One region of the Methylophaga sp. UBA2513 genome, then DNA from elsewhere that is predicted to be linked to it. Evidence: riboswitches for the same ligand, from Rfam matches in the RefSeq annotation. Region 1 holds a riboswitch; each other region holds the start of a gene.
What was found. A riboswitch is a leader RNA that binds a small molecule or an ion and turns the genes downstream of it on or off. The one in region 1 is predicted to bind cyclic di-GMP.
Positions count from the first base shown of each region.

Region 1 (2,268 bases):
TTCGGCATGAGTTAATGGCAAAGAATTACCAGTGCTCAATACTATCTCTTGGCGCTAACACTGATCCTTATCAGCCAATAGAACGTGATCATAAACTCACACGACAGATACTCAAGGTGATGCTGGAATTTAGCCATCCAGTTAATATTGTCACAAAGTCATCTATGATAGAACGTGATATCGACATACTTAAACAACTTGCAGAAAAACAACTGGTACATGTGCAATTGTCTATCACGACCTTGGATAAAACACTTGCCAGAAAACTTGAGCCAAGAGCCAGCAGTGCACAAAGACGCCTGCAAACGATTAGCATATTAAAGGGTAATGGCATCCCTGTTTCTGTTCTGATTGCCCCTGTCATTCCTGTTCTTACAGATACAGAGTTAGAAGCGATTATTGATGCTTCTGCAAAAGCAGGCGCTAGCAATATTGACTATATTTTTGTGAGATTACCAAGAGAAGTCAGCCCCCTCTTCAATGATTGGTTACACAGTCATTATCCAGATAAGGCTGAACATGTTATGAATCGCATTAAAGATTCCAGGAATGGCAAAACCAATGACCCACGATTTGGTTTTAGACTTGAAGGTCAGGGGTTCTATGCGGATATGATCAAAAAACGATTCAACGTAGCGGTAAAAAAATACCCCATAAACCAATCTTCATTGGTTCTACGAACCGACTTATTTCACAAACCATCAAAGCAAATGGATTTGTTTTAGAAAAGAGCATCTTTATTAGACATAAAAAAGGGGAACCGAAGTTCCCCTTTCAATCTAACTAACAATTGTTAACTTGATTTTTGATTTCAAGTTTTATGCTGCTACTGCAGTTTTTCTACGCATGCCCAATAATCCTAATAAGGCTGGTGCGAATAAAAATAATGCAGCTGGTACAGGTACTGCAGATACTGATACATCATATTTCAAAATACTAGATGTAGCGTCGATAATATCAACAGCGTAGTACACACCAGCAGTTAAAAATGCTGTAAAGCTAAAGTCGCCAGTGATGTTGAAGTACTGTGTACTACCAGTGTAACCACCTGATGGACCTGTGATTTCACTGAATACAAGTACTGCACTATCAAGAGCAGTAAATGGGTTAAATGACCATTCAACCTTTACTGCAGTATCAGTGTCTGAGGTTAAATCGAAGCCTGAAGACCAACTGCTTGATTCACCTACAGTACCACCTGCTAAAACTGTACTGTTGTTGTTTACATCAACGCTTTGAGAAGCACCTGATGAACCAATTCCAGTCAAATTTAACGTAGCGGCATTAACACCAACCGAAAACAAAAGAGCTACAGCAAATAGCATCGCTTTTTTCATAATAAATTCCTATTTAATCTATGAAGCAATGCAACCCGGCCATCTCCAATTACATTAGAGATCCGTGGCTTTCCGACCCCGTCTCACGACGAGTTTGGCTTTATAAAAAACACATCACAAATAACTAATGATGTGACCATCTGAACTATTTCAGATGATTCGATGGTACAAATCACTGAATTTCAGAACCATACCAGTTAGTTAAATCTGGGATGTAACGCACAGCATTTGCTTGATCGCGTGATAATGATCACAAAAAAACTGTGAACTGGTTGTGAATTATTGCAAGAATTAACAATGAGACTTTCTATACACCGGGAATATGGAGTTGCATTATCAGCTTCATTGCGTTATCGCTAGATAGCAGCGAACGCATGTCACTTTACAAAAGTTAACTTTTGTAAAGAAAATACAAAACACGTTATTTTCTATCGCGTCTGGTTGGGTTAGAATTTCCTTGCTGGTAAAACCCAGCGCTCAATTTCAAAGCCAACCTTGGTGTGAGCCAAGCACGGAAAGCTACAGGTCTCAATTCTACTGATAAAAATGAGATGGCTGAGTTGCATTTTCACTTTGCGAATAAGGAAAATGGCATGAAAAAAATGTTACAAAACCTTCTCTTGGGTGGCTTCATTCTTGGAGCAATATCCACAACAGCTATGGCTGCACCTCAGCCCGTTGATTTGTCTTCATGGAAGGCAAATGGTAACGGTAACTGGGTATTACAGTCGGGTAATAATGCTGTTCAACAAGGAATCAACGGTACTCCAACCGTCTTTCACAACAATAAAAATAGCCAGGGCACGGCATTATCAGGTCAGATAACAGTAAAGACGACTGCTGATGATGATTATATCGGGTTTGTCTTGGGTTATAACAATAACGATCTAACCAACTCATCTGCTGATTATTTACTCATCGACTGGAAACA
Region 1 covers NZ_DDNT01000001.1:83,616-85,883, forward strand. The annotation lists gene B3V56_RS00385 (PA0069 family radical SAM protein) at 1-725, shown strand, start outside; gene B3V56_RS00390 (hypothetical protein) at 819-1,337, opposite strand; cyclic di-GMP riboswitch class I at 1,364-1,446, opposite strand; cyclic di-GMP riboswitch class I at 1,816-1,905, shown strand; gene B3V56_RS00395 (PEP-CTERM sorting domain-containing protein) at 1,931-2,268, shown strand, end outside.

Region 2 (2,268 bases), on a different contig from region 1:
ACCATTTGAGGATGATCTTTACTCATATCATTGATGTTATTAGCCACAGACCGTCTCACATATAGACTCGAATCACTTTTTAACTTCTCAAGAAGCGGCCATATAAGAGCGGGATCATGACGTAGTTCAGCGAGTTGCGGTGCCCAGGGTAAACGCGGGCGAATGCCTTCAGAAGCTAATCTTCGTACATGTTCATCATCATGTTCAGCCCATAACAGCATTTGCTGATAGGTTTCATCAAAGTGAGCCTTCAGAAAAAAACGAATAGCAAACTCAGCTGTAAATAATGAAGTGAGTTTTTCGAGTGCAGCAAAAGAAACGTTGCGATGCTCCAGACCATATAAAGCAACATAATCAATTAATGGCCAGGCTAGGTAATGTGCCCACCCAGAAAAATGTTCATCTCTAAGAGACTCAGCCGCCTCTAATAAGATATTTATTGCATCAACATAATCGTGAGGTAGATAAACATGCAAACTCTTCGCAAGATAATCTGCACGCGTCTTGAGCTCCAGCTCATCTAGTTTGAGAGATGCAGTCTCAATAAAATCCGTTACAGCAAAATCAGGCCACACTGAATGAATCAGAGAGCCGATTTCCTTCACTGCAGGAATATGAAGTTTATTTTTGAGTTGTTCAGCCATAAAAAAAAGCCGCGATGGAATCGCGGCTTTTATCATACGGTATTCTGTCTTAGCTTAGGCAGTTTTTTTACGTCTGCGCATTGCTGTCATACCCATCAAACCAGAACCTAGTAACCATACAGCAGCAGGAACAGGTACTTCGCTAACAGGTGGGCAATATTCGCCATTCACTGTTAACTCAGCCCAGAAAACGTCTTCGCTCCATTTTGAAAACCAAGCCTTGAATGAGATGCCAGCAAGGATTTCGTCAAATAAGTCTGAGCTTAGGCTGAACATTTCAACACCGCCATCCAGAGAACCTAAGTAGCTCAAACCAGTACCATACCAGTTATCAGTATAAGCATATAAATCATCCCACCAACCATTTGCATTTGTCGAAATTTTTAGTGTGGCAGATGTAATGTCTAAATCTGCAGGGTCAGTGATAGCATCGAAATCCATATAACCAAACTCATAATAGTTCGATACTGAGGCAGTAAATGTTTCTGAGTATGTTTCAGGGTTATCACATAAAGATGAATCGTCCCCACAACCACCATGATGGTGGTGGTGACCATGGAAAAATGTTGCTGAAGCAACACTTGAAAAACCTAGCAACATAGCAGCTACTAAAATAGCCGATTTGTAAAATTTCATAGAATTATCCTTGTTTACTATGCAGCCCGGCCATCTTTAAAAAAAGACCCGTGGCTTTCCGTCACATGGCTCACACCAAGGTTGGCTTATCTGTTTATTATGCAATCACTATCTGCAAGATAGATATTAGTGAGTTGTAATGTGCCAAACAATTGTACTTTGGTACTAAAAAGTAAAATAAATCAGCTTATTACGACTCTACTTGTCCGATAACTTCACTGTTAACGGATAAATAAGTCCGACTCAACTTATTCCGGACGATTGCATAATATGAGGATATCTATGTCGGAACAATTGTACTTTGGTACAGTTTTTAATCTTTTTTAACGTTTTTTTACAAATACAGCAATAGACTCGACATGGGTGGTATGTGGGAACATATCCATAATGCCTGCCGATTCCATAATGTAGCCATGCTGGTTCACCAGTTCGCCAGCATCACGTGCTAGCGTTGCAGGATTACATGAGACATATACCAATCGCTCAGCACCTAACGCAGCTAATTGATGCAACACTTCAAATGCCCCACTTCTGGGAGGATCCAGTAAAATCTTATTAAACCCTTTTTGTGCCCAAGGATAATCTTTCAATTCTGTTTGGGTGAGATCCGCTTGCTCAAACTCGGCATTAGATAAGGCATTAAGTGCGGCATTATTTTTTGCGTGTTGTACCAGTGCAGCATCACCTTCAACGCCAACGACCTCTGTCACCCGTTTAGCTAAAGGCAAAGTAAAGTTGCCGAGCCCGCAGAACAAATCAAGAATACGATCTCCATCCTGAACATCCAGCAGCGTCATGGCCCTTTGAATCATTTTTTCGTTAATACCCGCATTCACCTGCGTAAAGTCACTCGGGTCAAACTGTAAGTTCAACCCCGGCTCTGGTGCGTAACTAAGCTGAGCAGACTCAGGCCATAATAAAGACACGGTATCCGGCCCACCTGGTTGCTGATAAATCCATAAATTATTGTTTTGTCCAAAGCTAATCA
Region 2 covers NZ_DDNT01000022.1:110,145-112,412, reverse strand. The annotation lists gene B3V56_RS14670 (DNA alkylation repair protein) at 1-644, opposite strand, end outside; gene B3V56_RS14665 (VPLPA-CTERM sorting domain-containing protein) at 699-1,280, opposite strand; cyclic di-GMP riboswitch class I at 1,298-1,376, opposite strand; gene rlmD (23S rRNA (uracil(1939)-C(5))-methyltransferase RlmD) at 1,604-2,268, opposite strand, start outside.
Region 2: linked by a shared signal. The riboswitch ahead of B3V56_RS14665 (VPLPA-CTERM sorting domain-containing protein) and the one ahead of B3V56_RS00390 (hypothetical protein) in region 1 are both predicted to bind cyclic di-GMP.

Region 3 (2,268 bases), on a different contig from region 1:
CGATGCGCTGTGTATGTTGGTGAATATGGGGGAGCGGCCTGTTCATGTGGTGTGTGTACAAGCCGTGATAAAAATGACGTCCGGGGAGGAGCATAAGCTTGCTGTGACCGAGTTTGAGCGCATTAATGTTACGGAGCAAAATGTGCAGCAAACCTTGCGTCAAGGGCCGTTGCTAAATGGTAGTTATCTGATTTTAGGAACATTTCGAGACATTATTGAAAAGACTCAAAATGAAATAGGTTTAAACGCTTCACTGGAAGACGTTGAATGTCTCGAGTTAAGATCCGCAGTAATTCATGCGCCAAGTAAACACCCTGTTGGGGCGAAACGCGCATTTGTGTTGAAGCACAATACAGGCACTTGCGTTTATCCAAAAGACATCAATACTAGGCAGATGGTAAAACGAAAAGACAAACAAGAAGTCGCGCAGTGGATAGAGTCTGAGCTACATCCACGTGAGAATAATGAATAGTAATAGTGATAAGCGCGACTGTTTTGAGTTGGGTGCCAGCGTTGATTCAGTTTCTGTTTGCTGTGGTGGCGATGCACTTTATTGCCAAGTGCATGCAAGAAGCGATCTTTATTGAGAACCTAGCTTATGGTGGGGAAAAGTCAGGGCTACTCGCTCTCTGGTTTGGTCATTTTTCACTTTAGCTTGTTACGTTATTTTCGCGCTGAGTTTGATTTATCTACTTGATACATAGTTGTATTCCTAACCAGCTTTGCCTGTTCAGATTGATGTGAGTGGGGAAGTCTTAATGCTAGAAATCGCCAAAACCCACTTTTATATAGGCCTTCTAGTACCAATGTACAATTGATTGAGCTATAAAAGCGATTTACCCTGTAGCTGTAGTAAATTAATTTCTTAATAAAGCCAACCTTGGTGTGAGCCAAGCACGGAAAGCTTCAGGTCTTTATAAGTAGTGAATAAAGATGGCTGGGTTGCAGAATAACAAAGGCTTATGTAATGAAGTTATTTAGCAAAAACTTATTAATCGCACTCGGGTTGTTAATTATGGCGCCGTTGACTGCTAACGCAGCAACTGTCCATCTTGATGCAAAAACAAACACTTCTTCGAATGCTGTTGAACTCAACCTGAAAGCAGGTACTTATTCAATAAGCCCATTTAAAGATGACACATACACAGCGTGGAATGCTTGGGGTAAAGTGCAAGGTTGTAGTGCTGATGGCACTGGTTGTTCAAAAGGCTGGGTCAACAACTACTCATTCACTACACCGTCTGGCACTACTCATATCATCACTAGCGATACTGGTAGATATGAGACAGCAGATTTAGCGCTGCTGAACGCACTTGGTGCAACATTTACACTGTTATCTGATGCCACAGTTCAGTTCTTCATCAATGATAGTAACTACGGTGACAACATCGGTGGTATGTCATTAAATGTATCTGCAGTGCCTATTCCTGCTGCAGCATTCTTGTTTGCGCCTGCATTATTAGGTTTCATGGGCTTACGTCGTAGAGCTCAAAAAACAGTCGCTTAATACCCAGACTGTTAAACCGATTAAAGCCGTAATGATTAAGTTCATTACGGCTTTTTTATTGCCTGAAAGAAACTTATGGCAAGATGATATGGCAAATGAACCTTTTTTTTTGTGGCTGAGAGAAGAGTCTTTCGGCGTTTGAGTAAAGAGATTGTCATTTACCCATAGAGTTAATTATATGAACATCGATCAAGCTGATGCCGACTCAGGATATCTACAGGAAACATTGACCTTTGATCAAACCAGCGAATTGCCGGGTAAGGTATTACTTGAGTTTGGTGCGCCCTGGTGTGGTCATTGTCAGGCAGCACGTGCAGCGATCAACGAAGTGATCAATGAACATACGGAGCTGCGTCATATCAAAATCTATGATGGCAAGGGCAAGCGACTGGGCCGTGGGTTTAGGGTCAAACTCTGGCCGACATTGATACTGCTAGACAATGGTCAAGAAGTGGATCGTCTGGTGCGGCCATTACGTGCTGAAGAGGTTCGTGAATTGATGTCGAAACTCAACTAAGCGGAGCCAGTTTTGCCCTTGTCCCGACTGATTTTCTCTGAGAATAGTTATGCATATAAACCATGTGTAACGGTTTAAGGAGCCACTACCCAGACTATCTGAAGATAAATAGCCTGGGTATCTCGGCGTTATTCGGAAAGGGCCGTGACGATTTGTTGTGTGTTGTATTGCATTAGTTTTATATAGGTTGCAGCCGGGCCATTTTCTTCAGATAACGACTCGGGATAGAGTCTGCCGCCTGGTT
Region 3 covers NZ_DDNT01000010.1:278,195-280,462, reverse strand. The annotation lists gene B3V56_RS07255 (hypothetical protein) at 1-472, shown strand, start outside; gene B3V56_RS07250 (hypothetical protein) at 478-654, shown strand; cyclic di-GMP riboswitch class I at 864-950, shown strand; gene B3V56_RS07245 (hypothetical protein) at 968-1,507, shown strand; gene B3V56_RS07240 (thioredoxin family protein) at 1,686-2,024, shown strand; gene B3V56_RS07235 (metal ABC transporter solute-binding protein, Zn/Mn family) at 2,153-2,268, opposite strand, start outside.
Region 3: linked by a shared signal. The riboswitch ahead of B3V56_RS07245 (hypothetical protein) and the one ahead of B3V56_RS00390 (hypothetical protein) in region 1 are both predicted to bind cyclic di-GMP.